2 regions of the Mycolicibacterium brumae genome follow, and region 2 is predicted to be linked to the other one. Evidence: riboswitches for the same ligand, from Rfam matches in the RefSeq annotation. Region 2 holds a riboswitch; the other holds the start of a gene.
What was found. A riboswitch is a leader RNA that binds a small molecule or an ion and turns the genes downstream of it on or off. The one in region 2 is predicted to bind thiamine pyrophosphate.

Region 1 (15,619 bases), 590 kb from region 2:
GGCGATGCGCCGGTCCATCGACGCCGCCGACGTCACCGCCGACGACGTCGCGGTCGCGCGGCAAAACGTCCGGCCCTCGCTCGATCCGATCCAGGTGGCCGCGCTGCGGGACTTCGCGACGAGCCGCTGACTCCGACCCAGTAAGGTTGGATCAGCCCTAGCCAGAGCCTTTCCGGCTGACACCCCGATATCGGCCCAGCGCCGAGACGTAGGAGTGCCATGCTCGCCGTCCTGTTCGCCCACGCGGTCGCCGCAGCCGTGGCGCCGTTGCTGGTGAACCGGTGGGGGCGGCGGGCGTTTTATCCGCTGGCGCTGGTCCCGCTGCTGTCGCTGATCTGGGTGGGCGCCAACTGGCCGGCGGGCCACGACACGCAGACCGTCAGCATCCCGTGGGTGCCCGAGCTGTCGATGGACATCGAGCTGCGGTTCGACTCGCTGGCCGCGCTGATGAGCGTGCTGGTGCTGGCGATCGGCGCGCTGGTGCTGTTCTACTGCTCGGACTACTTCCACCACCACGACGAGCACATTGAGAAGCGGCTGCCCAGCTTCGCCGCCGAGCTGGTGGCCTTCTCCGGCACCATGTTCGGCCTGGTCTGCAGCGACAATCTGCTGCTGCTCTACGTGTTCTGGGAACTGACGTCGGTGCTGTCCTTCCTGCTGGTCGGGCACTACGCCGAACGCGCCACCAGCCGTCGCGCCGCCACCCAGGCGCTGCTGGTCACCACCTTCGGCGGGCTGGCGATGCTGGTCGGCATCATCGTGATCGGTGAGCTCGGCGGCAGCTACCTGCTCTCCGATCTGGTCGTCAACCCGCCGACCGGAACCGCGATCAACGCCGCGCTGGTGCTGGTGCTGATCGGCGCGCTGAGCAAATCGGCGATCGTGCCGTGGCACTTCTGGCTGCCCGGCGCGATGGCCGCCCCCACCCCGGTCAGCGCTTATCTGCACGCCGCCGCGATGGTCAAGGCCGGTGTGTACCTGATCGCCCGGATGGCGCCCGGCTTCGCCGACGCCGCGCCGTGGCGGCCGATGATCGTCAGCCTCGGCGTGCTGACCGTGCTGCTGGCGGGCTGGCGCGCGCTGCGGGAATTCGACCTGAAGCTGATCCTCGCGTTCGGCACCGTCAGCCAGCTCGGCCTGATCGCGGTGCTGGTCGGCATCGGCGGCGGGGACCTGATGCTGGCCGGGCTGGCCATGCTGTGCGCGCACGCCATGTTCAAGGCGACGCTGTTCATGGTGGTCGGGGTGATCGATCACTCCACCGGCACCCGCGACATCCGCAAACTCGCCTGGCTGGGCGCGCGCGCCCCGGCGCTGTTCGCGATCGCCGCGGCCGGCACCGCCAGCATGGCCGCGTTCCCGCCGTTCCTCGGCTTCATCGCCAAGGAAGCGGCGTTCGAGACGCTGCTGCACGACCATTCGCTTGGGGCCTGGGGCCCCTGGGTGCTGGGCCTGCTGGTGATCGGTTCGATGTTCACCACCGCCTACAGCCTGCGCTTCCTGTGGGGCGCGTTCGCCCGCAAGCGGCTGCGCGAGCCGTCGGCGCGCGTCGCCGAGCTGTACCGCCCGACTCCGGCGTTCCTGGCCGCCCCGGCGGTGCTGGCCGCCGCCGGGCTGGTGTTCGGCCTCGCGCCGCAGCTGTTGGAGCGCCTGATCGGCGACTTCCCGGCCAGCCTGCCCGGCCGCACCGACTACCACCTCGCGCTGTGGCACGGCTTCGGCCTGCCGCTGGCGCTGTCGGCGCTGGTGCTGACGGTCGGCACGCTGGCGTTCGCGGCCCGGGCCCGGCTGCACGATTTCCACCTCGGCCCCCCGCCGCTGGGCAACGCCGACAAGATTTACGACGCCACCCTGCGCGGGATCGAACGTGTCGCGCTGCGGCTCACCGGCACTACCCAGCGTGGTTCGCTGCCGATCACCCAGTCGGTGATTCTGCTGACCCTGGTGCTGCTGCCCGGCACGGTGCTGTTCCTGGGCGGCAGGGACCGGCCCGAGCTGGCGCTGTGGGACGTGCGGCTGCAGCTGGTGGTCGGCGTGTTGATGATCGCCGGCGCGCTGGGCGCGGTGGTGATGCGCAACCGGCTGGCCGCGGTGCTGCTGGTCGGCCTGACCGGTTATGGCTGCGGCGTCATCTTCGTGCTGCAGGGCGCCCCCGACCTGGCGCTGACCCAGTTCCTGGTGGAGACGCTGACGCTGGTGTTCTTCGTGCTGGTGCTGCGGGCGCTGCCGGCCGAAACCGACGTCCGCAGCCAACGATTCCGGCTGCCGCGCGCCGTGCTGGCCGCCGGGGTCGGGGTGACTGTCGCCGGTCTCGCCGCGTTCGCGCTGGCCGCCCGGACCGGGCACAGCATCGCCGAACTGCTGCCCGACGCCGCCTACCTGCGCGGCCACGGCTCCAACACGGTCAACGTCATCCTGGTCGACATCCGGGCCTGGGACACCCTCGGGGAGATCTCGGTGCTGCTGGTGGCCGCCACCGGGGTGGCCTCGCTGGTGTTCCGGCACCACCGCTTCGGCCTGCCGCCGCGGGTTCCCGACCCGGAGGTGGACACCGACCGGGTCCGGGTGGTCCAGGTCCCGGTGCCCTACAGCCCCGCCGTCGGCGACATCACCTGGCTGCGCGGCAGCGAGTACCGCGATCCGCGGTACCGCTCGCTGGTGCTGGAGGTCGCGACCCGGTTCATCTTCCCGCTGATCATGGTGCTGAGCGTGTACTTCTTCTTCACCGGCCACAACACCCCCGGCGGCGGGTTCGCCGGCGGTCTGACCGCGGGTCTGGCTCTGGTGCTGCGTTACCTGGCCGGCGGCCGCTACGAGCTCGGCGAGACCCTGCCGCTGGACGCCGGGAAGATCCTCGGCGTCGGGTTGAGTCTGGCCGCGGGCACCGCGGTCGCCTCGGTGCTGGTCGGCGCGCCGGCGCTGTCGTCGGCGCTGATCGAGATCGACCTGCCGGTGCTGGGCCACCTGAAGATGGTGACCGCGTTGTTCTTCGACCTCGGCGTGTACCTGATCGTCGTCGGCCTGGTGCTCGACGTGCTGCGCAGCCTCGGCGCGCGCATTGACGTGGAGATCGGCGAATCCGGAACCCGGCGGCACTCGGCGGTGACCGGATGACCGTCTACATCGTGTCGCTGGTGCTGATCGCCGTACTCGTCTCGTGCGGGGTGTACCTGCTGCTGGAACGCAACCTGACCCGCATCCTGCTGGGCTTGCTGCTACTCGGCAACGGGTTCAACCTGCTGATCCTGACCGCGGGCGGCAAAGCCGGCAGCCCGCCGATCTACGGCCGTGGCAGCGCCGGCGAGGACACCGTCGCCGACCCGCTGGCCCAGGCGATGATCCTCACCGCGATCGTCATCACCATGGGCGTGGCGGCGTTCGTGCTGGCCCTGACCTACCGCGCCTACCGACTGACCACCGCCGACGCCGTCGAGGACGACACCGAGGACACCAGGGTCGCCCGGTCCGCCGAGGAGGGCCAGATCCGCGAGTCCGACGACGAGGGCCTGGAGCCGGTCACCCACCCCGACACCGACGAGCCCGACGAGCTCGACGCGCTGCCCGGACGGGAGGGATCCCGATGACCGGCCCGCAGTTGGCGCAGCTGCTGATCCCGCTGCCGGTGCTGATCCCACTGCTCGGGGCGGCGCTGACCCTGATCGGCAGCCGCCGGCCGCGCTACCAGCGGCTGATCACCCTGGTCGCGCTGACCGCGGTGACCGCGGTCTGCGGAGTGCTGCTGTACCTGACCGACCAGCACGGGACGCTGGTGCTGCAAGTCGGCGGCTGGGGCCAGTCCGAGACCGGCTACGGCCCGCTGGGCATCAGCCTGGTGGTCGACCGGCTGGCGGCCCTGATGCTGGTGGTCTCCACCATCGTGCTGTTGCTGGTGGTGGTCTACGCCATCGGCCAGGGTCTGCGCGACGGCGACGACAAGCAACCCGTGTCGATCTTCCTGCCCACCTACCTGGTGCTGTCGGCGGGTGTCTGCAATGCGTTCCTGGCCGGCGACCTGTTCAACCTGTTCGTCGGGTTCGAGGTGCTGCTGACCGCGAGTTTCGTGCTGCTGACCATCGGCGGCAGCGCGGACCGGGTGCGGGCCGGCATCTCCTACGTGATGGTGTCGATGGTGTCGTCGCTGATCTTCCTGTTCGGCATCGCGCTGGTGTACGCGGCGACCGGCACGCTGAACATGGCCGAACTGGCGGTTCGCCTGGGCGGCGTCGCCGACGGCACCCGGATGGCGCTGTTCGCGGTGCTGCTGGTGGCGTTCGGCATCAAGGCGGCGGTGTTCCCGCTGTCGGCCTGGCTGCCGGACTCCTACCCCACCGCCCCGGCGCCGGTCACTGCGGTGTTCGCCGGCCTGCTGACCAAGGTCGGCGTGTACGCCATCATCCGCGCGCACTCGCTGCTGTTCCCGAACGGTTCGATGGACAAAGTGCTGCTGGTGGCGGCGCTGCTGACCATGATCATCGGGATCCTGGGCGCGGTGGTGCAGACCGACATCAAGCGTCTACTGTCGTTCACCCTGATCAGCCACATCGGCTACATGGTGTTCGGCATCGCGCTGTCCTCCCGGCTGGGGATGGCCGGCGCGATCTACTACGTCGCGCACCACATCATCGTGCAGACCACGTTGTTCCTGGTGGTGGGCCTGATCGAACGCCAGGCCGGGGCGTCGACGCTGCGCCGCCTCGGTGGGTTGGCCGCGGCCAGCCCGCTGCTGGCGTTCGTGTTCGTGGTGCCCGCCCTGAACCTCGGCGGCATCCCGCCGTTCTCCGGTTTCATCGGCAAGGTCGCGCTGCTGGAAGCCGGCACCCAGGACGGCTCGGTGCTGGCCTGGGCGCTGGTGGCCGGCAGCGTCATCACCAGCCTGCTGACGCTGTGGGTGGTGACGCGGGTCTGGACCAAGGCGTTCTGGCGGGCCCGGGTGGACGCGCCAGACGGCGAGATGGCCATGGCCACCCCGTCGGCGCTGCTGTTCAACTCCGACGACGTGGAGTTCGCCGACCGCGACGACGTCGGCCGGATGCCGGCGGGCATGGTGGTGCCGACCATGGCGCTGATCGCCGTCGGCCTGGCGCTGACGGTGTTCGCCGGGCCGATCTTCGGCTACGCCGAACGCGCCGCGGACGAGATCATGGACCGCGGCGAATACATCAGCGCCGTGCTGGGAGGCCCACCGTGATCCGGGAGGATATGCGCCGCCGCGGACTGCGGGTCGGGATGATCGCCTGGCTGGTCGCGGTCTGGGTGCTGCTGTGGGGTTCGGTGTCCTGGGCCAACCTGCTCAGTGGCCTGGTGGTGGCGCTGCTGATCAGCTACCTGCTGCCGTTGCCGCCGGTGCCGGTGGAAAGCCGGGTGCGCCCGCTCGGAGTGCTGGCGCTGATCGGCTACGTGACCTGGAGCCTGATCTGGTCGTCAACGCAGATGGCCTGGCTGGCGGTGAAGCCCGGCAAGGCGCCGTTGAACGCGGTGCTGCGGGCGCACTTGAACATCAAGTCCGATCTGATGCTGGCGCTGGCGGTCAACATCGTGAACCTGACTCCGGGCACCATCGTGCTGGAGATCGACCAGGTTCGGCGCATCGTCTACGTGCATGTGATCAATGTCGGCACGCAGCGCGCCGTCGGGCATTTCTACCGGCAGATCGCCGCGGTGGAGCGACGGGTGAACGGAGCCTTCCCGCCGCTGAACCCGTCGCCGTCCTCGTCCTCGTCGCCGCCGTCGTCGTCGTCGTCGGAAGTGGAGGCTCAGTGAGCACCGCGAGCCGACGATGCGCGGCGGGGCACCAGCCCCGAGGAGGAGCGAGCGCATGAGCACCGTTTTCGCCATCGCCGCGGTGATGATGACGCTTGCCGCGGTGTTGACCATGTACCGGCTGCTTGCCGGGCCGAGCACCCTGGACCGCCTGGTCGCCCTAGACACCCTGATCGCGGTGACCATGGGGTCGATCGGGGTGTGGGCGGCGTACAGCCACGACACCACCGTCACCTACAGCCTCGCCGCGCTGGCCCTGATCAGCTTCGTCGGCTCGGTCAGCATCGCCCGCTTCCGAGTGCCCGACACCGTCGACCCGCTGGACCGCGACGGAGGACGCCCATGAGCGTCACCGACATCATCAGCTCGGTGCTGATCCTGAGCGGATCGGCGCTGGGGCTGACCGCGGCGATCGGCATCGTGCGCTTCCGCGACACCCTGTCGAGGATGCACTCGGCGACCAAACCCCAGACCCTGGGCCTGTTGCTGGTGCTGGCCGGCGCGGCGATTCAGCTGCTGGGCAATTCCGATGTCGGCATGCTGATCCTGACCGGGATGTTCACCCTGATCACCGCGCCGGTGGTCGCGCAGCGCGTCGGCCAGCTCGCCTACCGGGAGCAGAACCTCAAGGACCGACTCACCCTGGACGAGATGGACGACCGGTAGGTCGCGGGGGCTTCGGGCTGGCGGGCTTTCGGCTGCGCGGCTGTGGGCTGGCGGGGTGGCTGCGCGCATCGAGTGAGAAATCAGGTACTTCAGTGAGAAGTGGCGGCGGGGCCGGTCATCGAGTGAGGAACCAGGTACGTCAGTGAGACCTCAGGGATGCAAGTGAGACACCAGGGCGGCGATCTTCATCGAGTGAGAATCTAGGGACACGTTGTTCGAGTAACCCCCACCCGCATGTCTCACTCAATGAAGAACCCCGCCCTCACGTCTCACCGAGCTACCTCAGTTCTCAAACGCCTACCTGGCGCCTCACTCGATGACCGGCCGCGCCACCAGTTCTCACGAACCGCCATCACGCCTCACTCGATTCGCAGGCCGCGGCGAACTTCACCCGCGCGTTCGGCGCCACACTGACGTCCGCAAACTTCAAACGGACCCCCCGCGCCCCCGAAGGCAAACGCTCAGCGGCGCCACGGCTCGTAGGCCCGAGGGTCCTCGACGGGCTCGATGTGAATGGTCGGCACCAGCCCGTCGACGGCGCCGCGCAGCCGGGATTCGACCTCCTCGGCGAGGTCGTGACTGCGTTGCACGAGCCAGGCACCCGGCACCAACATGTGCAACTGCGCGAAGCTGTGCCGGCCGGACACCCGGGTGCGGACATCGTGGAACTCGACCTCGTCGCTGCGGAACTCGTTGAGCACCGCCTCGATGGCGGCCAGATCCTCGTCGGGCACGGCGGTGTCCATGAGCCCGGCGGTGGAGTGGCGGACCAGCGAGAATCCGATCACCAGGATGTTGACGGCGACGGCGATCGCCACCACGGCGTCCAGCCACAGCCAGCCGGTGACCGCGACGAGCCCGACGCCGATGATCACCCCGGCGGTGGTCCACACATCGGTCATCAGGTGCTTGCCGTCGGCCTCCAGCGCCATCGACCGGTGCCGGCGCCCGGTCCGGATGAGCAGCACCGCGACGCCCCCGTTGACGGCGCTGGCCAGCACGGAGATCAGCAGGCCGACGCCCACCTGCTCGAGTTCGCGCGGGTGGGCCAGTCGGTCGACGGCGCTGACGATGATGACCGTCGCAACGACGGCGATCATCAGGCCTTCGATGGTGGCCGCGAAGTACTCGCTCTTGAAGTAGCCGAAGTTGCGGCGGGCATCCGGCGGGCGGGCGGCGATCTTCAGCGCGATGAAGGCGATGACGGCGGCGACCAGGTTCACCACCGACTCCGCGGCGTCCGACAGCAGGCCGACGGATCCGGTGAGCTGCCAGGCGGCGGTCTTCAGAGCGATCGTCACGACTGCGGCAGCGATGCTGATCAGCGCCCAGCGGCTCAGATCGCGGCCCGGGGATTCCATCGCTTCATCGTCGCGCACCGCGGGAGGTGGCGCCGACTCAGGTTGTCCTCACCGGTCGGGTGCGGAATCGCTGGCCGGATCCGGCCATCGCAGGCTCGGTAGGCTCGGCCTACTCCTCCGAAAGCTGGAATCTCACCAGGTCGGACACCGTCTCGACGGCCTCGCGCAGCACCGCCAGTCGCTCGACCGGTCCCGGCGCGGCGAGCACCGCATAGCGGTCGGCCGGGCCGATCGGCACCCGGGCGGCCAGATCGAAGAGCCGCTGCCCGTCGTCGCCGGCGCCGGTCCCGAGCACCTCGGCGCGGCGGCGCAGCCGGAATCCCCGTACCCCGGCGATGGTCTGCAGCAGGGCCCAGATGTCGTCTTCGAGGCGCGCGAGGTCAGCGGCCGACACCGACGCGGGCGGATCCGGCCAGGCTTGGGTGTCCGCCACCGGATAGGGATTGTCCGGCAGCCAGCGCAGCACCCGAATGCGCTGGGTCAGCGCGCAATTCAGCGAATAGCGGCCATCGCCGTGCGCGACGTGCGAGGTGATCCGGGCCAGCACCCCGACGTCGTTGCGCCGGTCACCGCCGCCGACCTCGGCGCCCGCGGCGATCAGCACCACCCCGAAGCGGCCATCACCGGCCAGGCAGTGCGAGACCAACTCCGAGTACCGCGGCTCGAAGATCCGCAGCGGCAGTGTCTCGCCCGGCAGCAACGCCGACTGCAGCGGAAACATCGGCGTCGGCGGCATGGCGCTACAGGTCCAGCTCGCCGATCAGCGCGTCGACGACGGCCCGAAGGTCGCCCTCGTGTTCCTCGGAGACCCGTCGCTGCCGCTGGTAGGAGCCTCCGGTGCGCGGGATATCCGCGACGGAGCGCAACTCGTCGGCGCAGTCCAGCGAGCGCGCGATCGGCTCCAGCCGGGTCAGCAGGTCGTCGAGGTCCTCGGTGACCAGGCGCTCATTGCTGTCGGCGTCCAGGATGATGACGGCGTCCAGGCCGTAGCGGGCCGCGCGCCACTTGTTCTCCTGCACATGCCACGGCGGCATCGTCGGGAGTTCCTCGCCGGCGTCCAGGCGCCGGTCGAGGTCGACGATCAGGCAGTGCGTCAGCGCCACCAGCGCGGAGAGCTCGCGCAGATTGGACACCCCGTCGAAGATCCGGACCTCGATGGTGCCCAGGTGCGGCGACGGCCTGATGTCCCAACGGATCTCGTTGATGTGGTCGATGATGCCGGTCTTCTTCTGGTCGCCGACGAAGCCCTCGAACTCGCTCCAGGTCTGGAACTGGAACGGCAGGCCCGCGGTCGGCAACTGCTGGAACATCATCGCGCGGTTGCTCGCATAGCCGGTGTCCTCGTGCTCCCACCACGGCGACGACGCGGACAGCGCCAGCAGGTGGGGGTACTGGTTGAGCAGGGAGGAGATGATCGGCATCACCTTGTGCGCCGAGGACACCCCGACGTGCACGTGCACGCCCCAGATCAGCATCTGCCGGCCCCACCACTGGGTGCGGTTGATCAGCTCGGCGTACCGCGGGCCCTCGGTCAGTTCCTGGGCCTCCCACTGCGCGAACGGGTGGGTGCCCGCGCAGAACAGCTCCATGCCATTGTTGCGCACCACGTTCCGCACCACCTGGAGGGTGGAGCGCAGGTCCGCCATCGCGGCCGGCACGGTGTCACAGACCCCGGTGACGACCTCGATGGTGTTGCGCAGCAACTCCTTGTGCACATGCGGGTTCTCGCCGATCTCGGCGATCACCGAGGCGGCCTGATTGGACAGGTCGCGCGTCTGGGCGTCGACGAGGGCGAACTCCCACTCCACGCCCAGCGTGGGCCGCGGGGACCCCTCGAAGGGGATGCGTTCGACGTTAGCCGGCGCTGATGACACCGCAGGCCACCCGGGATCCGGCGTCACCGGTGGCCATGGTGTTCGCATCCGGGCCCGCGACGCCGTCGGCGGAGTAGCGGTCCGGGATGTTCGCGAAGTTGTCGGCGCCCTCGTGGATCATGATGGCGGTTCCGGAGCCGGCCTTCAGATCGTCCTCGGTGAACGCGTCGGTGGTGGTGACCAGCAGCGCGGAACCGTCTTCGCGGACCTGCAGGGAGCTCAGGTCGCCGCTCATCGGGTGTCCGGAATGCCCGGGGGCCTGGAAATGGCCGCCGGCGGACAGGAACGCGCCCGGGGCGCCACCGGCCGGGGCGGTGGAGCTCGGCTCGCACTTGCCGACCGCGTGGATGTGCAGGCCGTGGAAGCCGGGGGTCAGCGCCGCGGTCCCGGTGGTCTCGACGGTCACCTTGACGAAGCCGGACTCGAAATCGAAGGTCGCGGTGGCCACCTCGGCGCCGCCGACGTTGCGCAGCGGCACGACCAGCGCCTCGGAGCCGCTGGACTCTTCGCCGTGGCTTTCGGCGCCGCTGCCCGGCGCGGGCGAGCCGGTCCACACCGACGGGGTGGTGCCCGGCGCGTCGGCGGGCACCTCTCCGGGAGGCGCACACGCGCTCAGCAGCGCGACAGGTGCGGCGAACAGGACTGCGACGGCTGACTTACCCCAGGGCTCTGGGAACGCGGGCTTGACCATGGCTCTAGAGCCTAGCCGGTGACGACGACGATCACGCCGGGTGGCTGCCAGGAAATTTCGGGCGAGCGCGGGTGCACCGGGGCCTGCAGCAGAGTGCCGATCTCCTCGGCGGCTTCCTTCTCGCCCTCGGCCTCACCGTAGTAGACCGTGTTCTCGACCACACCGGGCAATTCCGGCGGTCCTTCGGGGCCGACGAGCTCGCCCAGGTTGCCGGTTTCGCTGACCACCCATTCGGCGCCGGTCAGCTGCTCGGCGACGCGGGCGGCGGCGCCTTCGACCTCCGAGATGTTGTAGACCCGGACCTCAGGCTTCGGCGCGGGGGCCTCCGAGGTGGTGGTCTCCGCGTTCGCCGACGTGCTCTGTGACGTGGTCGCCGACGTGCTGGTCGACGGCCCGCTGGAGGACATCGCCTGGAAGGCCACCAGCAGGAAAACCCCGCCAAGGAAGATCAACACCATCACCATGGCCCGCAGCGGGAGCCCCGAGGAATCTGGTACGCGCTCGTTCATCGCGTCCACCATATCGGTGGGTTAGGCGAAACTGGGAATCGTCAGCTCAGTTCGAAGCCGAGCCGACGCGCGGCCTTGGCTTTCTGGCGGGTCGCCCGGACCCGTCGCAGCCGCTTGACCAGCATCGGATCGGCGGCCAGCGCCTCCGGTCGGTCGACCAGCGCGTTGAGCACCTGGTAGTAGCGGGTGGCCGACATGGAGAACAGCTCCTTGATGGCCTCTTCCTTCGCGCCGGCGTACTTCCACCATTGCCGCTCGAAAGCCAGGATGTCGTGTTCGCGTCGCGTCAGGCCGTCGGCGGGTTCGCTCGAATCAAGCTCGACCGGAGCTGCGGCGTTGTCCCTCATCCCGGCTGGTCCTCCTCCGCTGCCCACCGAATGACAAACTTGTAGTTCGGCCGTTATTCAATCACGCCCCGCGGCGCCGACCGGCCACATGTCGGCGCGCGTCGGTCGCGATTTAAGCTTGGGAGATCATGGCAGTCAGACCAATCGTCATCGTCGGCGACCCCGTGTTGCACAACCCCACCCAGCCCGTGCCCGTCGGCGCCGACGGCAGCCTCCCGGCTGACCTCCCGGCGCTGATCGAGGACATGTACGAAACGATGGACGCGGCCAACGGAGTCGGCCTGGCCGCCAACCAGATCGGCGTGCCGCTGCGGCTGTTCGTCTACGACTGCGCCGATGACCGCGGGCAGACCAAACGTCGCCGCGGCGTCGTCATCAACCCGGTGCTGGAAACCTCGGAGATCCCCGAGACCATGCCTGACCCCGACAACGACGACGAGGGCTGCCTGTCAGTGCCCGGCGAGTCCTTCCCGACCGGCCGGGCGACCTGGGCGAAGGTCACCGGCCTGGACGCCGACGGCTCCCCCATCGAACTGGAGGGCAACGGTCTGTTCGCCCGGATGCTGCAGCACGAAACCGGGCACCTGGACGGCTTCCTCTACATCGACACCTTGATCGGCCGGCACGCCCGCGCGTCGAAGAAGACCGTCAAACGCAACGGCTGGGGCGTGCCCGGGCTGGCCTGGATGCCCGGCGAGGTCGCCGACCCGTTCGGCCACTGATTTCGTTCGGCTTCATTTGGCACCGAGAGGACCACGCATGCGCCTGGCGACCTGGAACGTCAACTCCATCCGCACCCGGGTGGAACGAGTGACCGACTGGCTGGCCCGCGGCGACGTCGACGTGCTGGCCATGCAGGAGACCAAGTGCACCGACGCGCAGTTCCCCGCGCTGGCGTTCGAGGCGCTCGGCTACGAGATCGCGCACGTCGGGCTCAGCCAGTGGAACGGGGTGGCGATCGCCTCCCGGATCGGGCTCGACGATGTGCAGATCGGCTTCGACGGTCAGCCCGAATTCGGCAAGGACGGGATCGACCCGACGGTGGAGGCCCGCGCGATCGGCGCGACCTGCGGCGGGGTGCGGGTGTGGAGCCTGTACGTGCCCAACGGTCGTTCGCTGACCGACCCGCACCTGGCCTACAAGCTGGAATGGCTTGCCGCGCTGCGGGACACCGCCTCCGGCTGGCTGGCCGCGGATCCGTCGGCGCCGATCGCGCTGGTGGGTGACTGGAACATCGCCCCGGAGGATGACGACGTCTGGGATATGGCCGCCTTCGACGGTAAGACGCACGTGTCCGCGCCGGAGCGGGCCGCGTTCACCGCGATGGCCGACGCCGGGTTCACCGACGTGGTGCGGCCCTACACCCCGGGTCCGGGGGTGTACACCTACTGGGACTACACCCAGTTGGCGTTCCAGAAGCGCCGCGGCATGCGGATCGACTTCATCCTCGGCTCGCCGGGACTGGCGTCGCGGGTGTCGGCCGCCGAGATCGTGAAGGACGAGCGTCGGCCCAAGAAGGGCGCCACCGCTCCGAGCGATCACGCCCCGGTTCTGGTCGAACTGAGCTGACTGCCGCCGCCCACCCGCACCGCCCGGCGGTGACTTGGGTTACATTGGCGGGGTACCACGGGAGCGCTATCCGAAAGCGCTGAGAGGACGGCTGGGGCCGTCGACCGTATGAACCTGTCCGGGTAATGCCGGCGTAGGGAGGATTGCGATGAGTGTTTCTGTTGACCCGTCAATCACCACCGGGCCCATCGAGGGCAGCGAAAAGGCGTACCAAACCCTGCCCGACGGCGCCCGGGTCCCGTTCCGCCGGGTGAACCTGACCAACGGCGAACACCTGGACCTTTACGACACTTCGGGTCCGTACACCGACAGTCACGCCGCCATCGACCTGGAACGCGGGCTGCCGCCTCGACCGGGCATCGTGGCCGATCGCGGCACCCAGCTGCAGCGGGCCCGCGCCGGGGAGATCACCGCCGAGATGGCGTTCATCGCCGTCCGGGAAGGTGTCGACCCGGAGTTGGTCCGCGCCGAGGTGGCCCGCGGCCGCGCCGTCATCCCGGCCAACCACAACCACCCCGAGAGCGAACCGATGATCATCGGCAAGGCGTTCGGGGTGAAGGTGAACGCCAATATCGGCAACTCCGCGGTGACCTCGTCGATCGGCGAGGAGGTCGACAAGATGGTGTGGGCGACCCGCTGGGGCGCGGACACCATCATGGATCTGTCCACCGGCAAGAACATTCACGAAACCCGCGAATGGATCCTGCGCAATTCTCCGGTCCCGGTCGGGACCGTGCCGATCTATCAGGCGCTGGAGAAGACCAACGGCGATCCCACCAAACTGACCTGGGAGCTGTACCGCGACACCGTGATTGAGCAGTGTGAGCAGGGCGTGGACTACATGACCGTGCACGCCGGCGTGCTGCTGCGCTACGTCCCGCTGACGGCCAACCGGGTGACCGGCATCGTCAGCAGGGGCGGCTCGATCATGGCCGCCTGGTGCCTGGCCCACCACCGGGAATCGTTCCTGTACACCAATTTTGACGAGCTCTGCGAGATTCTCGCCCGCTACGATGTCACCTTCTCCCTCGGCGACGGCCTGCGCCCGGGCTGCGTCGCCGACGCTAACGACGCCGCTCAGTTCGCCGAACTCCGCACCCTGGGTGAGCTCACCAAGATCGCGAAATCCCATGGCGCACAGGTGATGATCGAAGGCCCCGGTCACGTGCCGATGCACAAGATCGTGGAGAACGTGCGACTGGAGGAGGAGCTCTGCGAGGAGGCCCCGTTCTACACCCTGGGCCCGCTGGCCACCGACATCGCGCCGGCCTATGACCACATCACCTCGGCGATCGGCGCCGCGATCATCGCCCAGGCCGGCACCGCGATGCTCTGCTACGTCACGCCCAAGGAGCACCTGGGGCTGCCGGACCGCAAGGACGTCAAAGACGGGGTGATCGCCTACAAGATCGCCGCGCACGCCGCCGACCTCGCCAAGGGCCACCCGCGGGCGCAGCTGCGCGATGACGCGCTGAGCCGGGCGCGCTTCGAATTCCGTTGGCACGACCAGTTCGCGCTGTCCCTGGATCCCGACACCGCGCGTGCCTACCACGACGAGACGCTGCCGGCCGAGCCCGCCAAATCCGCGCACTTCTGCTCGATGTGCGGCCCAAAGTTCTGCTCGATGCGGATCACCCAGGACATCCGGGACGCCTACGGCGACGGCAGCGCCGCCGTCGCGCAGGCCGGGATGGACGCGAAATCGGCAGAGTTCGCCCAACACGGCAATCAGGTCTACCTCCCGATCGAGCCCACTCTGCGAGGATCGCGGGTGTGAACCTGCTTCCGCTATCCCCGCCCGGAGAGCCCCCCGTCCGGGTGATGACCATCGCCGGCTCCGATTCCGGCGGCGGCGCCGGCATCCAGGCCGATCTGCGCACCTTCGCCATGCTCGGACTGCACGGCTGCGTGGCCGTCGTCGCGGTCACCGTGCAGAACTCGGTGGGGGTCAGGGCATTCCATGAGATCCCGACCGACATCATCGCGGGCCAGATCGCGGCGGTGACCTCCGATATCGGCATTTCGGCGGCCAAGACCGGAATGCTGGCGTCGGCGGAGATCATCGAGACCGTGGCCCACACCTGGACGTCTGAGAAGCTGACGGTCCCGCTGGTGGTGGACCCGGTGTGCGCCTCCATGCACGGCGACCCGCTGCTGCACCACAGCGCCCTGGATTCGCTGCGCAACGTGCTGTTCCCGTTGGCCACCGTGATCACGCCGAACCTCGACGAGGTGCGGTTGCTGGTGGGCATCGACGTCGTCGACGACGCCAGCCAGCGCGACGCCGCCCGGGCCCTGCACGACCTGGGCCCGCAGTGGGTGCTGGTCAAAGGTGGGCATCTGCGCTCGTCGGCGGGCAGCCCGGACCTGCTCTACGACGGGACCGGGTTCTTCGAGTTCAACACCCAGCGGATCGACACCGGCCACGATCACGGGGCCGGCGACACCCTGGCGGCGGCCACCACCTGCGCGCTGGCGCACGGCTACTCGGTGCCCGAGGCGGTCGCGTTCGCCAAGGATTGGGTCACCGAATGTCTGCGCGCCGCGTACCCGCTGGGCCACGGGCACGGCCCGGTCAACGCGCTGTTCCGCCTGCGATCATGACCGGCCCGGACGCCATCGACGGCGTCGCGCACTCACCCGACGGCAGCCCGGCGGGGGTCGTCGTGCTCACGCACGGCGCAGGCGGCAACCGGGACACCCCGACGCTGGTCCGGGTCTGCGACGAATGGGCGGCGCGCGGGTGGCTGGCGGTCCGGTACAACCTGCCCTACCGACGCCGACGGCCGAAGGGACCGCCGTCGGGGTCGGCCGCGGCCGACCAGGCCGGCGTCGCCGAGGC
Region 2 (15,619 bases):
GAGACGCTGAACCGGATCACCCCCGGCGATCACGAGAAGCGCACCGCGCTGTTCAACACCGGCGCCGAGGCGGTGGAGAACGCCGTCAAGTACGCCCGCGCCGCCACCGGCCGGCCCGCGGTGGTGGTCTTCGACCACAGCTTCCACGGCCGCACCATGCTGGCCATGACGATGACGTCGAAGACCCAGCCGTATAAGCACGGCTTCGGCCCGTTCGCCCCCGAGGTGTACCGGGCGCCGATGGCGTACCCGTACCGCTGGCCGTCGGGCCCGCAGCACTGCGCCGCAGAGGCCATGCAGCAGTTCGCCCAGTTGATCGACTCCCAGATCGGGGCCGATCAGGTGGCCTGCGTGGTCGTCGAACCAATCCAGGGCGAAGGCGGGTTCATCGTGCCGGCCCCGGGATTTCTGACCTCGGTCGCCGAGTTCTGCCGCGAGCGCGGCATCCTGCTGGTCGCCGACGAGGTGCAGTCCGGCATCGCCCGCACCGGAACGTGGTTCGCCAGCGAGCACGACGGGCTGGTCCCCGACCTGATCGTCAGCGCCAAGGGACTGGCCGGCGGGCTGCCGCTGGCCGCCGTCACCGGCCGCGCCGAGGTGATGGACGCCGCCCCGACCGGCGGGATCGGCGGCACCTACAGCGGCAATCCGGTGGCCTGCGCCGCCGCGCTGGGGGTGTTCGAGGAGATCGAGACCCACAATCTGCTGGAGCGGGCCCGCGCCATCGGCGACCTGATGGTCCGCGAACTGCGCGACATCGCCTCGGCCACCGGTGTGATCGGCGAGATCCGCGGCCGCGGCGCGATGGTCGCCGCCGAACTCGTCGTGCCCGGTGGGCGCGCGCCGAACCGGGACGCCGCCGTCGCCGTCGGCCACCACTGCCGCAACAACGGCGTGCTGACGCTGTCCGCCGGAACGCACGGCAATGTGCTGCGTTTCCTGCCCCCGCTGTCCATCTCCGACTACCTGCTCATCGACGGCTTCGGCGTGCTGCGCGACGCCTTCGCAACCCTCTAAGCCAACCCAAGGAGCCCACCCATGACCGCCACCGACTCCCGGCCCGCCGCCAAGACCTACACCCCGCTCGGGTTGTTCGACACCAACCGGCTACTCGACGACGACGAACGCGATATCGCCGCCACCGTGCGCGCGTTCGTCGACGCAAAACTCAAACCGAACGTCGAGGGCTGGTTCGAATCCGCCACGCTGCCACGCGAACTCGCCAAGGAGTTCGGCAACCTCGGGGTGCTGGGCATGCACCTGGACGGCTACGGCTGTGCCGGCGTCAACGCCGTCAGCTACGGGCTGGCCTGCATGGAGCTCGAGGCCGGCGACAGCGGGTTCCGCAGCTTCGTCTCGGTGCAGGGCTCACTGTCGATGTTCTCCATCTACCGCTACGGCTCCGAAGAGCAGAAGCAGGAGTGGCTGCCGCGGCTGGCCGCCGGCGACGCGATCGGCTGCTTCGGGCTGACCGAACCGGACTTCGGCTCCAACCCGGCCGGGATGCGCACCCGGGCCCGCCGAGATGGCGGCGACTGGGTCCTCAACGGAACCAAGATGTGGATCACCAACGGCAACCTCGCCGATGTGGCGACGGTGTGGGCGCAGACCGACGACGGCATCCGCGGTTTCCTGGTGCCCACCGACACCCCGGGCTTCACCGCCAACGAGATCCACCGCAAGCTGTCGCTGCGCGCGTCGGTCACCTCGGAGCTGGTGCTCGACAATGTGCGGCTGCCGGCGTCGGCGCAGCTGCCGGAGGCGGTCGGTCTGGGCGCGCCGCTGTCCTGCCTGAACGAGGCCCGGTTCGGAATCGTGTTCGGATCGCTTGGCGCGGCGCGTGATTCGCTGGAGACCGCGATCGCGTATGCCGGCGCCCGGGAAGTGTTCGACAAGCCACTGACCGCCTACCAGCTGACCCAGGAGAAGCTGGCCAATATGACGTTGGAGCTCGGCAAGGGTCTGCTGCTGGCCATTCACCTGGGCCGGATCAAGGACGCCGAGGGGGTGCGCCCCGAGCAGGTCAGCCTGGGCAAGCTCAACAACGTCCGCGAGTCGCTGGCGATCGCCCGGGAGTGCCGAACCCTGTTGGGCGGCAGCGGGATCACGCTGGAGTACTCCCCGCTGCGGCACGCCAACAACCTGGAGTCGGTGCTGACCTACGAGGGCACCTCGGAGATGCACCTGCTGGCCATCGGGAAGGCGCTGACCGGCCAGGCGGCGTTCCGGTAATGACACCCGGAGCGTTGGACGGGATCACCGTCGTCGACTTCTCCCGGGTGCTCGCCGGTCCGTACGCCACCATGATGCTCGGCGATTTCGGGGCCGAGGTGATCAAGATCGAACGGCCCGGCGCCGGCGACGACACCCGCGCGTGGGGACCGCCGTACGACTCCGCCGGGGTGGCGACGTATTTCAACGCGGTGAACCGGAACAAGCGCTCGGTCGCCCTGGATCTGACCGATCCCGAGGATGTGGCCCGGGCCCGGGACCTGGTCGCCCGGGCCGACATCGTGGTGGAGAACTTCCGGCCCGGCGCCATGGAGCGCCTCGGGCTGGGCTACGACGACCTGAAGGCGATCCGGCCCGACGTCATCTACTGCTCGATCACCGGTTTCGGCCGCGACGGCGGAGCGGCGCTGCCCGGCTACGACCTGCTGGTGCAGGCCGTCGGCGGGCTGATGAGCGTGACCGGCCCGGAACCGGGCCAGCCCACCAAGGCCGGCGTCGCGCTGGTCGATGTGCTGGCCGGATTGCACGCGCTGGCAGGCATCCTGGCGGCGCTGGCCCACCGCGACCGCACCGGGGAGGGACAGCGGGTGGACACCAACCTGTTCTCGGTGTTGCTGTCGTCCCTGGTCAATCAGGCCTCGGGCTATCTGGGCGCCGGGGTGATCCCGACCATCATGGGCAACCGGCACCCCAGCATCGCGCCGTACCAGACGTTCGACACCGCCGACCGGCCGATCGCGGTGGCGGTCGGCAACGACAAACAGTTCGCCGCGTTCGCCGCGGTGATCGGCGCGCCCGAACTGGCCGAGGATCCGCGGTTTCTCAGCAACCCGGCGCGGGTGGCGAATCGGGATGCGTTGTGCGTCGTGATCGAGTCGGCGCTGACCGCGCACGGCGCCGACCACTGGCACCGCGAGCTGGGCGCCGCCGGGGTGCCGGCCGGCCCGATCAATGATCTGGCCGAGGCGTTCGCGTTCGCCGAGCAGCTCGGCATCGCGGCGACGGTCCCGGTTCCCGGCAGCTCCACCCCGCAGGTGGCGAACCCGATCGACCTTTCGGCGACCCCGGTCAGCTACCGCAGCGCGCCGCCACCCCTGTCGTGAGCATCACCGTCCGGCGGCTCGCCCTACACGCCGACCTGGGCCTGACCCTGGTCGCCGGTCGGGAGAACGCCGGCCGGGCAATCAGCTGGGCGCACCCGATCGAGTTGGCCGATCCGACCCCCTACCTGTTCGGCGGCGAACTGGTGATGACCACCGGCCTGAAGGTCGCCGACTCCGACGACGAGCAGTTCGAATACGTCCGCCGGCTGTCCGGGGCGAACGTCGCCGCGCTGGCGTTCAGCACCGGCCAGTCCTACCGCCGGGTGCCGGACGGAATCATCCGCGCCGCAGACGCTTTCGGCCTGCCGGTGCTGTCGGTGCCCGCGCCCACCCCGTTCATCGCGATCACCCGCGCGGTGATCGACGAGATCAACGCCGAGCAGGTGCGGGAGGTGCGGCGGGTGGTCACCCAGCAAGAGATCCTGGCGCGGGAGACGCTGCGCGGCGGCGTCCCCGCGGTGGTCGCCGCGCTGAGCCGGCTGCTGTCGGCGACCGCGGTGGTGCTCGACCCGGAGGGACGCGCCCTGGCCGCCGCCGGGGCCGACCCGGACCGGGTGGCCGCCCTGGGCGCGGATCAGATCGCGGCCGTCGCGAACCGGTCCCGCGGCCCGACGGCCCGGGTGGTCGCCGACGGCGACGGCTACTGCCTGCTGCAGCCGCTTCGGGTGACCGAAGCGGTCCGCGGCTGGCTGACGGTGCGCACCGCCGGGTCACCGGCCAGCACGGATCGGCTGCTGGTGGCGCACGCCGTCGCGCTGATCTGCATCGAGCTGGAGAAACCGGACCGGGTCCTCGACACCGAGACCCGGCTGCGGGACGCGGTCACCCGCACGCTGCTGCGCACACCGGAGGCGGTCGAGCCGGCGGTGCTGCGCTACTTCGGTTTCGACCCCGACGGCGAGGTGACGGTGCTGGCCCTCACCGACGCCGGCCCCGCGCTACCCGCCGCCGAACAGGCGCGTAAAGCGCTGTCCGACACCGCGATCCCGTTCCTGATGTGCGGCGACGGAGATGATCTGGTGGTCGTGCTGCCGGCCGCCGAGGCCGCGTGCGCGGACCGGCTGCGCCGCGATATGACCGCCCAGTTGCAGCGGCCGGTGGGTGCCGGGGTCAGTGCGGCGCAGCCCGTCGGCCGGCTCGGCGCCGCGCTGACCCAGGCCCGCACCGCGGCCCTGGCCGGCGGGCCGGGGACACTGTCGCGGTTCGGCCGGCTCGGCACGTTCGGGGTGCTGCTGGGTTCGCGCAGCGACGCCGAACTGCGGCTGATCGCCGCCGCGCTGGACCCGCTCGACGAGGCTCTGGCCGCGACTCTGGCCGGCTACCTGGAGCACAACGGGCACGTCGAGAACGCCGCCGCGGAGCTCGGGGTGCACCGGCACACCATGCGCAACCGGCTGGCCCGGATCACCGAGACGCTCGGCACGGATCTGGCGTCGGCCGACACCCGCGCGCAGCTGTGGCTGGCGCTGCGGGCCCGCGAGGTGCTGGCGCTGCGCGCGGACTGCTAACCCGGCTGAGGCGGGCTAGGTGACGTCCGGATGTGCGCCGGTGAGTTCGAGATCTCCCCGAGCGTGCATTGACGGTCATGCCTGAGCGCGAGCGGCCAACTACGGCACGTTTTCCTTCGCGAGGGGCCAGGTAGCGCACGTTTTCCTGCTCCAGCGTCCACCTACAGCACGAGCGTCCACCTATGTGCACAACACCCCAGGACCGCCCGGTCTTAAGCGGACACCATGGAGCCCTCGAGCACTACCGGGCCGCTCGCCGCGATTATCGTGCCAAAACTGGCCACTCGCCGCAGTTTCCGTGCACTACCTGGCCAGTCGCTGTCGACGTCAGGCTGTTCGCGACACGACGTCGCACCGGCGTCGCCACCGCGCACCACGGGCCGGCATCAAACCCCACCTGCCACTTTCGCAACAGAACCTAGCCCGAACCGATCCAACGAGCGGTGGATCTGACCAGCGCGGAGGACCTGCCCGCCGACCGAATCCGGCCGTTCTCTGGACGTGAGTTATGGTGGTCGACAAATGACACGGGGTGCCGCGACCAGCGGCTGAGATCAAACCCGTCGAACCTGCTCCAGTTCACACTGGCGAAGGGAATGTCTGACGATGAATCACTCACCCTCCATCCGTCGCCCGTTCGCGGTGCGCCGACTCACCCTGCTCGCGGCTACCGCGCTGACGCTCACCATGGCCCTCACCGGCGCGCTCACCGGCTGTGCGGGCAGCGACCCGGAGGGCGCGGAGGGCCAGCGGACCACCGTGCGTTTCGCGCTGGACTGGACTCCGAACACCAATCACACCGGCCTGTACGTCGCCATGAACCGCGGCTATTTCGCCGACGCCGGCATCGACGTCGAGGTGCTGCCGTACAACAACACCAACCCCGAGGTGCTGGTCGACGCCGGTCAGGCCGAGTTCGGCATCAGCTTCCAGGACACCGCCACCATGTCGATGGCGACCGGGGCCGACCTGCGCTCGGTGCTCGCCGTCGAGCAGACCTGGGCCACCGAGGTCGCGGTGCTGGCCGACCGGGATGACATCACCAGCCCCGCCGACCTCGACGGCCTGACCTTCGGCGGTTTCGACAACCCCGCGGAGACGGTCACCATGCGCGGCGTGGTGCAGGCCGCCGGCGGCAAGGGCGACTTCGAGACCGTCGTGCTCGGCACCACCGCCTACGAGGCGCTGTACTCCGGCGATGTCGACTTCACCGTGCCGTACGTGGCCTGGGAGGGCCTGGAGGCCAAGCGCCGCGGCGTCGAATTGAAGACCTTCGCCTACACCGACTACGGCTTCCCGGACGCCTACGCGGTGGTCGTCGTCGGCAACAGGACCTGGCTTTCCGACAACCCGGACGCCGCCCGCGCGTTCGTGGGCGCGCTGCGCCGCGGCTACCAGGACGCCATCGACGACCCCGCCGCCGCCGCGGCGATCCTGCAGCAGGAGAACTCCGGCCTGCTCACCGACCTGGACCTGCTCGTCGAAAGCCAGCAACTGCTGGCCGAGAAGTACATGCTCGACGAGAACGGCGAGTTCGGCCGGCAGACCCTCGAGCATTGGAGCGAGCTCGGCGCGTTCCTCTACGACAGCGGGCTGCTGACCGACCGGGACGGGGCGCCGCTGCGCGAAGCGCCGGACTGGTCGACGTTCTTCAGCAACGAATACCTGTAGCGGTGCGCTCCCGGGCGAACCTGTGGGCGCCGCTGGTCTTCCTCGCCGTTCTGATCGCGGTGTGGGAGGCCGCCGTGCGCGTCACCGGCGTGCGCCCGCAGGTGCTGCCCGCGCCGTCGCGGGTGGCCACCGCCGGTTGGGTGCAGCACGACGCCATCGCCGGCCACGCGCTAGCCACCCTGGGGGTGACGGCGGTGGGTTTCGGGGTGTCCCTGGTGTTCGCCTGGGCCGTCGCCATCGCGATCGACTTCTCGCCGCTGGCCCGCCGCGGCCTGATCCCGCTGCTGGTGGCCTCGCAGACCATCCCGATCATCGCGATCGCGCCGTTGATGATCATCTGGTTCGGCTTCGGCCTGCTGCCGAAGGTGCTGGTCGTCGCCCTGGTCACGTTCTTCCCGGTGGCGATCGGCCTGGTCGAGGGATTCGCCAGCACGTCGCGGGAGGCCTCCGCGCTGCTGCGCAGCATGGGCGCCGGGCGGGGACGCGAGTTCGTCCTGGTCCGGCTGCCGTCGGCGCTGCCGATGTTCTTCACGTCGCTGCGGATCGGCATCACCTACGCGGTGATCGGCGCGATCTTCGCCGAGTACGTCGGCGCGAAGTCGGGGCTGGGCATCTACATGAGCGTGCAGAAGAACGCGTTCCGGACCGACCTGGTGCTCGCCGCGGTGGCCGTCACCGCCGCCGTCAGCATCGGCCTGTACCTGTCCACCTTCCTCATCGAGCGGCTCGTCATTGGATGGCACGTCAAGGAGCGAAGGGCCGCCGCCGATGACCGGTGAGCCTCGGCTGGAGCTGACCGGGATCAGCCGCGAATTCCGGGTGCGCCGCGGCGAGAGCCGACGGGTGCTCGACTCGGTGTCGTTCTCCGTCGCCCCCGGCGAATTCGTGTCGGTGATCGGCCCGTCCGGGTGCGGCAAGAGCACCCTGTTCAACATCATCGCGGGCCTGGACTCCCCCGACGCCGGCCGGGTGCTGGTCGACGGGCGGGCGGTGGCCGGCAGCTGCGATCACGCCGCGTATATGCCGCAGCAGGACCTGTTGTTTCCGTGGCGCACCATCGCCGAGAACGCCGCGCTCGGTTTGGAGGTGCAGGGCGTTGCGCGCCGCGCGGCGCGGTCGCAGGTGCGGGAGTGGTTCCCCCGCTTCGGGCTCGACGGGTTCGAGGACGCGCTGCCGTTCGAACTCTCCGGTGGTATGCGGCAGCGCGCCGCGCTGCTGCGCACCGTCGTGCAGAAACGCAAGACGCTGCTGCTCGACGAGCCGTTCGGCGCGCTGGACGCGCTGACCCGCCAGGATCTGCAGGACTGGCTGCAGCGGGTGTGGGTGGAGCACGACTGGACCGCGCTGCTGATCACCCACGATGTGCGGGAGGCGATCCTGCTGTCGGACCGGGTGGTGGTGCTGTCCCCGCGGCCGGCCTCGGTGCGGCTGGTGCTCGACGTCGACCTGCCCAAACCTCGCGGCATCGACGTGCTGGCCGCCCCGGAGTTCGGCCGGCTGGAGCGGGCGCTGTTCGAGGCGCTGCGCGGCTGAGGGCCCCGGGATACGCGAACACTGGTTGGAGAGACGCGCTCGCTGGTGCGCCGGAAGGGATTCGAACCCCTAACCTTCTGATCCGTAGTCAGCGGACAGGAAGTCGGTTCGACTTCCATTGATAAATCGGTTACATTTATTTATGCGGATAGAGATCAACCGCAGTGCCCGCCAGCAGGGCATCACCGATGACGAGATCCGCAGCGCCATCGAGTATCCCGCCCTCGTTGTTCCAGTCCCTTCCCGCGTATTCGCCGACGCTCAGTTGCTGCCGCACATCGGCCGATACGCCGACAACGAACCGCTGCTCGAGGTCGTCGGCGAAGTCGCCGCCGACACCATCGAGGTCTTCCACGCGATGCTGCTGCGTTGGGCGACCGTCACCGCCGCAGGCATCGTCGACCACATCACCCCCGACGACATTGCCGATACCCAGCGGCGATAAAGACAAAGGAGGAGCACATGGCAAAGCGAACCGACGACGCCTACGCCGCAATGGCCGCTGACTTCGAGGCGAATCCCCCAGCGCCGAACGGTCCCATCACCGTCTACCCGGACCGTCTCCGCACCGGGCGTCCGTCCGGCCGGCGCGTGGCCACCGGCAACACCCCTGCCATTTCGGTGCGTTTCCCGGCTGACCTCCGTCGGGCCCTCGACGATCGAGCGGGAGCCGAAGATGCTCCGGTCGCTGAGATCATCCGTCGCGCCGTCGCCGACTACCTCCGGCGGCACAGCGCCTAGGTGAGGAACGCCGCAATCGTCGCGGCGACCAGCGCGACCACCACAACCAGCGCCACCGCGGCCGCGCCGACCAGCACTCGCGCCGAGCTCCACGTCAACTGCTGGTGCCAGCCATAGGGCGCCAGCCTGTCGTAGAGGAAGTGATCCAACTCAGAGGCCGGTTGCGGCTCCCATCTGCCGGTCGAGTCCTCGCGCACGACCATGCCGGTCAGCTGCACCGATTTGCCTTTCAGCAGAGTCATTCTCTGCGCCATGCCCACATCCGACACGCCGTGGTAGTTGAACCCTCCGACGCGGTCACCGGCGCCGAACTCTCGTTTGGCGAGAACGTCAGGCCCCTCAAGCCGGTATCGAGCACGTGACTCGTCGAAAGACACCACCGCCGTCTCATCGCCAAGCTGAGCCGCCATCACGTCCGGGCCAAGCCGGGCGATGGTGACTCCAGCCCCCCGGGCATCCCTGTCCAGACGCGCGATCGCCGACGAAACCGATTCAGAATGCCTGTGTTCGGTCACAGATCTTCTTGACTCGTCGCGGAATCGCTCCCGAGGTGGAGCGCACGGAAGAGCAGAATCCCCTCCGACGCAGGCCGGAGGGGATTCTCTCTTGTGCGCCCGAAGGGATTCGAACCCCTAACCTTCTGATCCGTAGTCAGATGCTCTATCCGTTGAGCTACGGGCGCGTGCTATTCAGTTGTGTGGCGGAGGCGAGAGGATTTGAACCTCCGGTCCCCCGTAAAGGGGACAACTCATTAGCAGTGAGTCCCATTCGGCCGCTCTGGCACGCCTCCTCGACCTTGCAGAGGTTACCGGACCCGCTGCGCGAGACGAAAACGAGCACCAGAACCGCCGGATACAGAGGGTACATGGCCTCACTATGCTGACCCAAATGACCGCCCGTTTACGCCCGCTGATGGCCGAGCTGCCCGCCTACACACCCGGCAAGACGGTGCCCGGCGCGATCAAGCTGGCCAGCAACGAGACCGTGCACGGGCCGCTGCCCAGCGTCGCCGCCGCGATCGCCGACGCCGCCGAGACGCTCAACCGCTATCCCGACAACGGCTACCTGGCGCTGCGGCAGCGACTGGCCCGTCACCTGGGCGATTTCGCCCCGGAGGAGATCGCCGCCGGCGCCGGGTCGGTCAGCCTGTGCCAGCAGCTCATCCAGGCCACCGCGGGCCCGGGCGACGAGGTGATGTTCGGCTGGCGCGCCTTCGAGATCTATCCGCTGCAGATCCGCGTGGCCGGGGCCACCCCGGTCCCGGTCCCGCTGCGCGAGGCCACCCACGATCTGGACGCGATGGCCGCCGCGGTCACCGAGAACACCCGGCTGATCTTCGTCTGCAACCCGAATAACCCGACCTCGACCGTCGTCGACCCCGCCGAACTGGAGCGCTTCGTCGCCGCGGCGCCCGACGACGTCGTCATCGCCATCGACGAGGCCTACATCGAGTACGTCCGCGACGGTCTGGTCCCGAACAGTCTCGCGCTGGTCCGCCGGCACCCCAACGTGGTGGTGCTGCGGACGTTCTCCAAAGCCTGGGGGCTGGCCGGGGCCCGCGTCGGTTACGCCGTCGGCCATTCGGAGCTGATTACCGCGCTGGGCAAGGTGTACGTCCCGTTCACGGTCAGCACGCTGGCCCAGGCGGCCGCGATCGCCTCCCTGGACGCCCAGGCGGAGCTGCTGGCCCGCTCCGACGCCGTGGTGGCAGAACGCCGCCGAGTCAGCGCCGCGCTGATCGAGGCCGGATACGAGATCCCGCCGTCGCAGTCGAACTTCGTCTGGCTCCCGCTGCCGGGGCGCACCGCGGAGTTCACCGCGGCGGCCGCCGACCAGGCGCGGGTGCTGGTCCGGCCCTACGGCGACGACGGGGTGCGGGTCACCATCGGCGCCCCCGAGGAGAACGACGTGTTCCTCGGCTTCGCGCAGGACTGGATCGCGCGCCAGTAACCTGGCGCCGGTTTCGCGCCCCTGTGCCGCGGCGCTGGTAACGCAGGGCCGGTGCGCTTCCTCGCGAGTGACCTCAGGGCGATTCCAGGGCCCTTTTTCGCTCTCAGGTCACTGGCGTTGGGAGATCTCGGCCTCAGGTCACTGGCGGACCGGATATTTCGGCCTGAGGTCATTGGCGCCGGGCAGCGTCCGGCCCGAGGTCACTGGCAGACGCTGCCTCCGGCCTGAGGTCACTGGCGCGCACCCCGCTCCCCACTCTCCGCACCCGAACTCGCCACACCCAGTAGCCCGCTCCCCCCGTCGTTCCGCGGACGGCTACTGTCAGCTCATGGATTCCTACAACTCGGTGACCATCGACGTGAACGACCACGTCGCCGTGGTGACGCTGATCGGCCCCGGCAAGGGCAACGCGATGGGCCCGGACTTCTGGCGCGAGCTGCCGGAGGTCTTCGAGGCCCTCGACGCCGACCCGCAGGTCCGCGCGATCGTGCTGACCGGCTCCGGCAAGAACTTCAGCTACGGCCTGGACTTGCCGGCGATGGCCGGGACGTTGGCCCCGGTGCTGGCCGAGGGCGCGCAGGCCAAACCGCGGATGGAGTTCCTCGCCACGATCAAGCAGATGCAGAAGGCCACCAACGCCGTCGCCGACTCCCGCACCCCGGTCATCGCGGCGGTGTCGGGCTGGTGCATCGGTGGCGCGCTGGACCTCATCGCGTCCGCCGACATCCGCTACGCCAGCGCCGACGCCAAATTCTCCATCCGTGAGGTCAAGCTGGCCATCGTCGCCGACATGGGCAGCCTGGCCCGGCTGCCGTACATCATCGGCGACGGGCATCTGCGCGAGCTGGCGCTGACCGGCAAGGACATCGACGCGGCCCGGGCGGAGAAGATCGGACTGGTCAACGATGTCTACGACGACCAGCAGGCCTGTCTGGACGCCGCGCTGGCCACCGCCGCCGAGATCGCCGCGAATCCGCCACTGACGGTGCGTGGGGTGATGGACGTGCTCGACGAACAGCGCGCCGCCGACGTCGCCGCGAACCTGCGTTACGTGGCGGCCTGGAACGCCGCCTTCCTGCCGGCCAAGGACCTCGGGGAGGGCATCGCCGCGATCTTCGCCAAACGCCCGCCGAACTTCACCGGGGACTAGCCACGCGCATGCGAAAGGGCCGGGCACGCCGCCCGGCCCTTTGACGCGTCACGCGTTTTACACCCCGCCGTACTCCGGGCGCAGCACGCTGGCGATGGCGCCCAGCGGCACGTGCACCTGCACCGTGCCGCCGTCCATCGACCACTGGTAGGTGTTCCCGTTGTAGTTGACCGGGAAGTCGCGGGCCACGGGGTAGTCCGGCATCCAGATGATCAGCTCGTCGGGGGTCAGCGCCCAGGCCTTGTACGCGCCGGAGTACACCTTGTCCGGGGTCCAGCGCTCCGGGATGAACGGGTACGCGGTGGGAGACGGGCCCTTCGGCGCGGCGGCCAGGGCCGGGATCAGGAACGGCTCGATCATGGGCGGCAGCACCACCAGCGGGTCCAGGCCCGGCTTCATGATGTCGGCGAGCATCAGCCGTCGGCCCTGCGCCATGTCGAAGGTGTAGGTGCGGTAGGCGTTCGCGGGGAACGGGCCGTCGGAGTGGTACGTCTCGTGGAAGACCGCCGACAGCGCGCTGCCGTGCTGGAAGATCTGGAAGTTCTCCTCCGCGAAGCTGTCCACGGCCATCTTGTCGGCCGCGTTGCGCCAGTTGCCCATCAGCGTGGTCAGGTACTCCCGCAGCACCGGCCCAGAGGTCGGGTCGTCGATCAGGCCGCCCGGCAGGGCCAGCTTGATGTCGCGGACCGCCTTGCGCGGGGACACTGCGGTGGTGCGGCAGTACGCGCCGTCCCACCCGCCGCCGATGTCGCCGCAGAAGGACTCCACCGACGCCGACGCCGAGGGGGTGAGGGTCACCGTCATACCCACCGTAATGGCCGCGGTGGCCAGTGCTTTACCGATACGCACGCTGTTCAACCCCTTTCGGGCGTTACGGGAGCTCGACGTTGCTGGCCCGCCAACGGCCGTCGACGTACTTCATGGTCATCTTCATCCGGCTGCGGTCCAGCCGCGGGTCCGGAACGTTGGTGTTGGACACCGCCTGGTCGATGAAGAGCAGCACGACGGCTTCGTCCTTGGTGTTGGACTGCACCGCAGACTCCACCACCTGGCCGTGCGCGGTCGCCTTGTTGTCGATCAGCAGCTGCCGCAGCTTCCCGCTGGACTCGGAGTACATGTCCTTGAAGTCGCCGGTGGCGCCGTCGAGCACCTGCGCGAAGTTCTCGTCGACCTTGTTCGAGTCGATGCTGGTCAACACCAGGGCGTAGGCCACCGCGGCGCGCTGGGCGGCCGACGCGGCGTTCTTGAGCTGTGTGTTGTTCCAGTACTGGTAGCCCAGGAACCCGGTGGACGCCAGCAGGCCGACGAACAGCACACCGGCGGCGATCAAGGCGATCAGCCGCTTCGACGAGGACGCCTTGGCCTCGCTGTCCTGCTCACCCAGCCAGGCCAGCTCGGTGTCGGCTTCTTCGACGGGCGCGTCTGCCTCGTCGTCGAAATCGACCACCTCGTCGCCGGCGTCGGCCGTCTTGGCCTCCACGGTCGCGGCCTCGACCACCTCGGTGACGTCGCCGTCGTCGTCGGTGGCGGCCACGTCGACCACCTCCGTGACCTCAGCCGTCTCATCGGTGTCTTTCGCGTTGCCGTTCTTTTTGGTCGTCACGACCATCAATCATGCTCCTGCTGGGTGAAGTGCCTGGTGCGGGGTCACCGCGGCGGCTCGATGGGCAGCGTGGGGCCGCCGTACTCGGTCGGGACGGTGTACCGGCCCTTGGGGGTGGGATCGGTCTGGCGGCCCAGATCGGCGCCCATCGGCGGGCCCGCGGTGTCGTCACCGGCCGGCCGCGGCGCGTTCTTGGCGCCACGGATCAGCACCGCCGGATCGGTGTCCCGGCAGTAGGTGTACATGAACGGCTCCGGGTAGTCCGCCGACGACACCGGCAGGCGCGGCGTGCCGTAGTCGCAGGTGTAGCGCGGATAGATGGACAGGTTCACCCACACACCGCTGCCGTACATGGTGCTGCCCAGCGAGTCGAGCATCGATCCGCGGTAGTCCGGCCACAGGCTGCTCAGCGCGGGTGTGCGCAGGTAGAGCACCTGGGTGGTGGTGGTCAGGTTGCCCAGCAACTGCACCATGGTGTCGGAGTTGTCGTTGATGACGTTGTCGACCTGGCCCAACGTGGCCGGGGTTTGGGCCAGCAGCTTCTTGTAGCCCTCACGCATCTTGTCGGCGGCGGTCAGCACCTCGTCGATATTGGCGGAGGCGGCCGAGATGCCGGCGTTCTTGTCCGAGATCAGGTCCAGCACCACGCGGCTGGTGCGCAGCGTCCGGGTGGTCTCCGGAAGCACGCCGTCGATGGTCGACAGCAGGTACGTACCGCCGTCGATGATGCTCTCCAGCTTCTCCGGGCCCTCGGTGCTGAGACTCAGCTCCTTCTTGATCGTCGCCATCTTGTCGGTGTCGATCTGCTTGGACAAGCCGTCGGTGTTGGCCAGGAAGGTGGCCAGGTCGATCGGGATGTTCGCGCGGTCACGGGCGATGACGCTGCCGTCCTCCAGGAACGGACCGCTGTCGCCGGCGTTCTTGTCGCCGAGGAAGTTGACGAACTGCTCACCGGCGGGTGACAGACCCGAGACCCGGACATCGGAACTCGCCGGGATGTCGATGTGCTTGTTCATCCGCAGCACGGCGTTGACGCCGTCGGGAACGATGTCGAGCTGCTCGACCCGGCCGACCTGGACGCCCTGGTAGGTGACGTCCTGCCCCTCCAGCAGACCACCGGAGCGCGGCAGCTCCAGGGTCATGTTGTAGGTCCGGATGAACGGGTTGAACCGCAGCGCGTTGATCATGATCCAGACCAGCGACAGCACCAGCACCAGGATCAGCGCGATGGTCGACAACCAGGTCTTATTGCGATGTCCCCACTTGACGGCGCCGACGACGCCGTCCGCAGCTGCCCCGATCACGGCGCCGGCTCCGTGGCCGGGCCCACCTGAGCGGGCGCCACGCCGTGCGCCGGGGCGATCACGGTCTCACCGGATTCGACACCGGGGGCCGACTCGGCGCCCGGGTCCTGCTGGGTCACGCCGTGCGCGTTGCCGGTGACCGTCTGGTCGGCCGGCGCGGGCGCCACCGGCTCATCCAGCGTCGGTCCGGGCGCGGGGCCCTGCGGCGCGGGGACGATCAGCCCCGGCACCGTCGGGTCGGGAATCACCGGCACCTGCGGCACGTCCGGCCCCTTTCCGACAATGCGTTCCTGCAACCGGTAGAGGGTGTACTTGAACGCGCCGACCAGCTTCTGGAAGTCGTCCCACTTGGGCCCGTGGAAACCGAGGTCGCCGCGGAAGCCGATGTCCGGGATGTGCCCCAGAATCAACCGGTCGACGCTGGTGCGGATGGACAGGCCACTGCCCGGGGTCGCCTTGATGACCGGGGGCAGCAGGCGGTTCAGGCCGTACAGGTCGGTTCCGGGGGCGGTGGCGACGTCGTTCCAGGCCGCCGCGATGGTGTTCAGGTCGCCGATGACGCTGCGCCCGCTGGTGTCGGTGCCGGCGATGGACGGGAACTTCTCCAACTCCCGCGTCGTCGCGCCGGCCAGCACCACCAGGTCCGCGATCTGATTGGTGTTGTCGTGCAGCACCTTGGTGGCCGGGGCCGCGTCACGCAGCACCTCGTTGATCTTGTCGTTGCGGGTGTCGATCGCCTCGGCGAGGTCCGCAGTGGAGGTCATCGCGGTCTTGATCTGCTCGCTGCGGGAGTTCAACTTGCCCAGCGTCCGGTTGGTCTGATC

Region 1: another riboswitch for thiamine pyrophosphate. It lies ahead of thiC (phosphomethylpyrimidine synthase ThiC); the one in region 2 lies ahead of L2Z93_RS00700 (ABC transporter substrate-binding protein).

What each region holds. Positions count from the first base shown of each region.
Region 1 covers NZ_CP104302.1:3,533,295-3,548,913, forward strand. The annotation lists gene L2Z93_RS17295 (AAA family ATPase) at 1-130, shown strand, start outside; gene L2Z93_RS17300 (Na+/H+ antiporter subunit A) at 220-3,114, shown strand; gene L2Z93_RS17305 (Na(+)/H(+) antiporter subunit C) at 3,111-3,584, shown strand; gene L2Z93_RS17310 (Na+/H+ antiporter subunit D) at 3,581-5,188, shown strand; gene L2Z93_RS17315 (Na+/H+ antiporter subunit E) at 5,200-5,760, shown strand; gene L2Z93_RS17320 (monovalent cation/H+ antiporter complex subunit F) at 5,816-6,106, shown strand; gene mnhG (monovalent cation/H(+) antiporter subunit G) at 6,103-6,426, shown strand; gene L2Z93_RS17330 (cation diffusion facilitator family transporter) at 6,888-7,787, opposite strand; gene L2Z93_RS17335 (LON peptidase substrate-binding domain-containing protein) at 7,897-8,523, opposite strand; gene L2Z93_RS17340 (glutamate--cysteine ligase) at 8,528-9,661, opposite strand; gene sodC (superoxide dismutase[Cu-Zn]) at 9,642-10,352, opposite strand; gene L2Z93_RS17350 (LytR C-terminal domain-containing protein) at 10,364-10,861, opposite strand; gene L2Z93_RS17355 (nucleoid-associated protein NapA) at 10,903-11,208, opposite strand; gene L2Z93_RS17360 (peptide deformylase) at 11,337-11,930, shown strand; gene L2Z93_RS17365 (exodeoxyribonuclease III) at 11,968-12,777, shown strand; TPP riboswitch at 12,825-12,934, shown strand; gene thiC (phosphomethylpyrimidine synthase ThiC) at 12,926-14,554, shown strand; gene thiD (bifunctional hydroxymethylpyrimidine kinase/phosphomethylpyrimidine kinase) at 14,551-15,381, shown strand; gene L2Z93_RS17380 (alpha/beta hydrolase family protein) at 15,378-15,619, shown strand, end outside.
Region 2 covers NZ_CP104302.1:134,305-149,923, reverse strand. The annotation lists gene gabT (4-aminobutyrate--2-oxoglutarate transaminase) at 1-1,017, shown strand, start outside; gene L2Z93_RS00715 (acyl-CoA dehydrogenase family protein) at 1,039-2,232, shown strand; gene L2Z93_RS00710 (CaiB/BaiF CoA transferase family protein) at 2,232-3,335, shown strand; gene L2Z93_RS00705 (PucR family transcriptional regulator) at 3,332-4,843, shown strand; TPP riboswitch at 5,362-5,457, shown strand; gene L2Z93_RS00700 (ABC transporter substrate-binding protein) at 5,450-6,514, shown strand; gene L2Z93_RS00695 (ABC transporter permease) at 6,517-7,293, shown strand; gene L2Z93_RS00690 (ABC transporter ATP-binding protein) at 7,283-8,047, shown strand; tRNA gene L2Z93_RS00685 (tRNA-Arg) at 8,091-8,210, opposite strand; gene L2Z93_RS00680 (hypothetical protein) at 8,190-8,492, shown strand; gene L2Z93_RS00675 (ribbon-helix-helix protein, CopG family) at 8,510-8,788, shown strand; gene L2Z93_RS00670 (hypothetical protein) at 8,785-9,303, opposite strand; tRNA gene L2Z93_RS00665 (tRNA-Arg) at 9,398-9,470, opposite strand; tRNA gene L2Z93_RS00660 (tRNA-Ser) at 9,487-9,578, opposite strand; gene L2Z93_RS00655 (pyridoxal phosphate-dependent aminotransferase) at 9,677-10,738, shown strand; gene L2Z93_RS00650 (crotonase/enoyl-CoA hydratase family protein) at 11,067-11,888, shown strand; gene L2Z93_RS00645 (mannan-binding protein) at 11,946-12,692, opposite strand; gene L2Z93_RS00640 (Rv1363c family protein) at 12,760-13,497, opposite strand; gene L2Z93_RS00635 (MlaD family protein) at 13,536-14,795, opposite strand; gene L2Z93_RS00630 (MlaD family protein) at 14,792-15,619, opposite strand, start outside.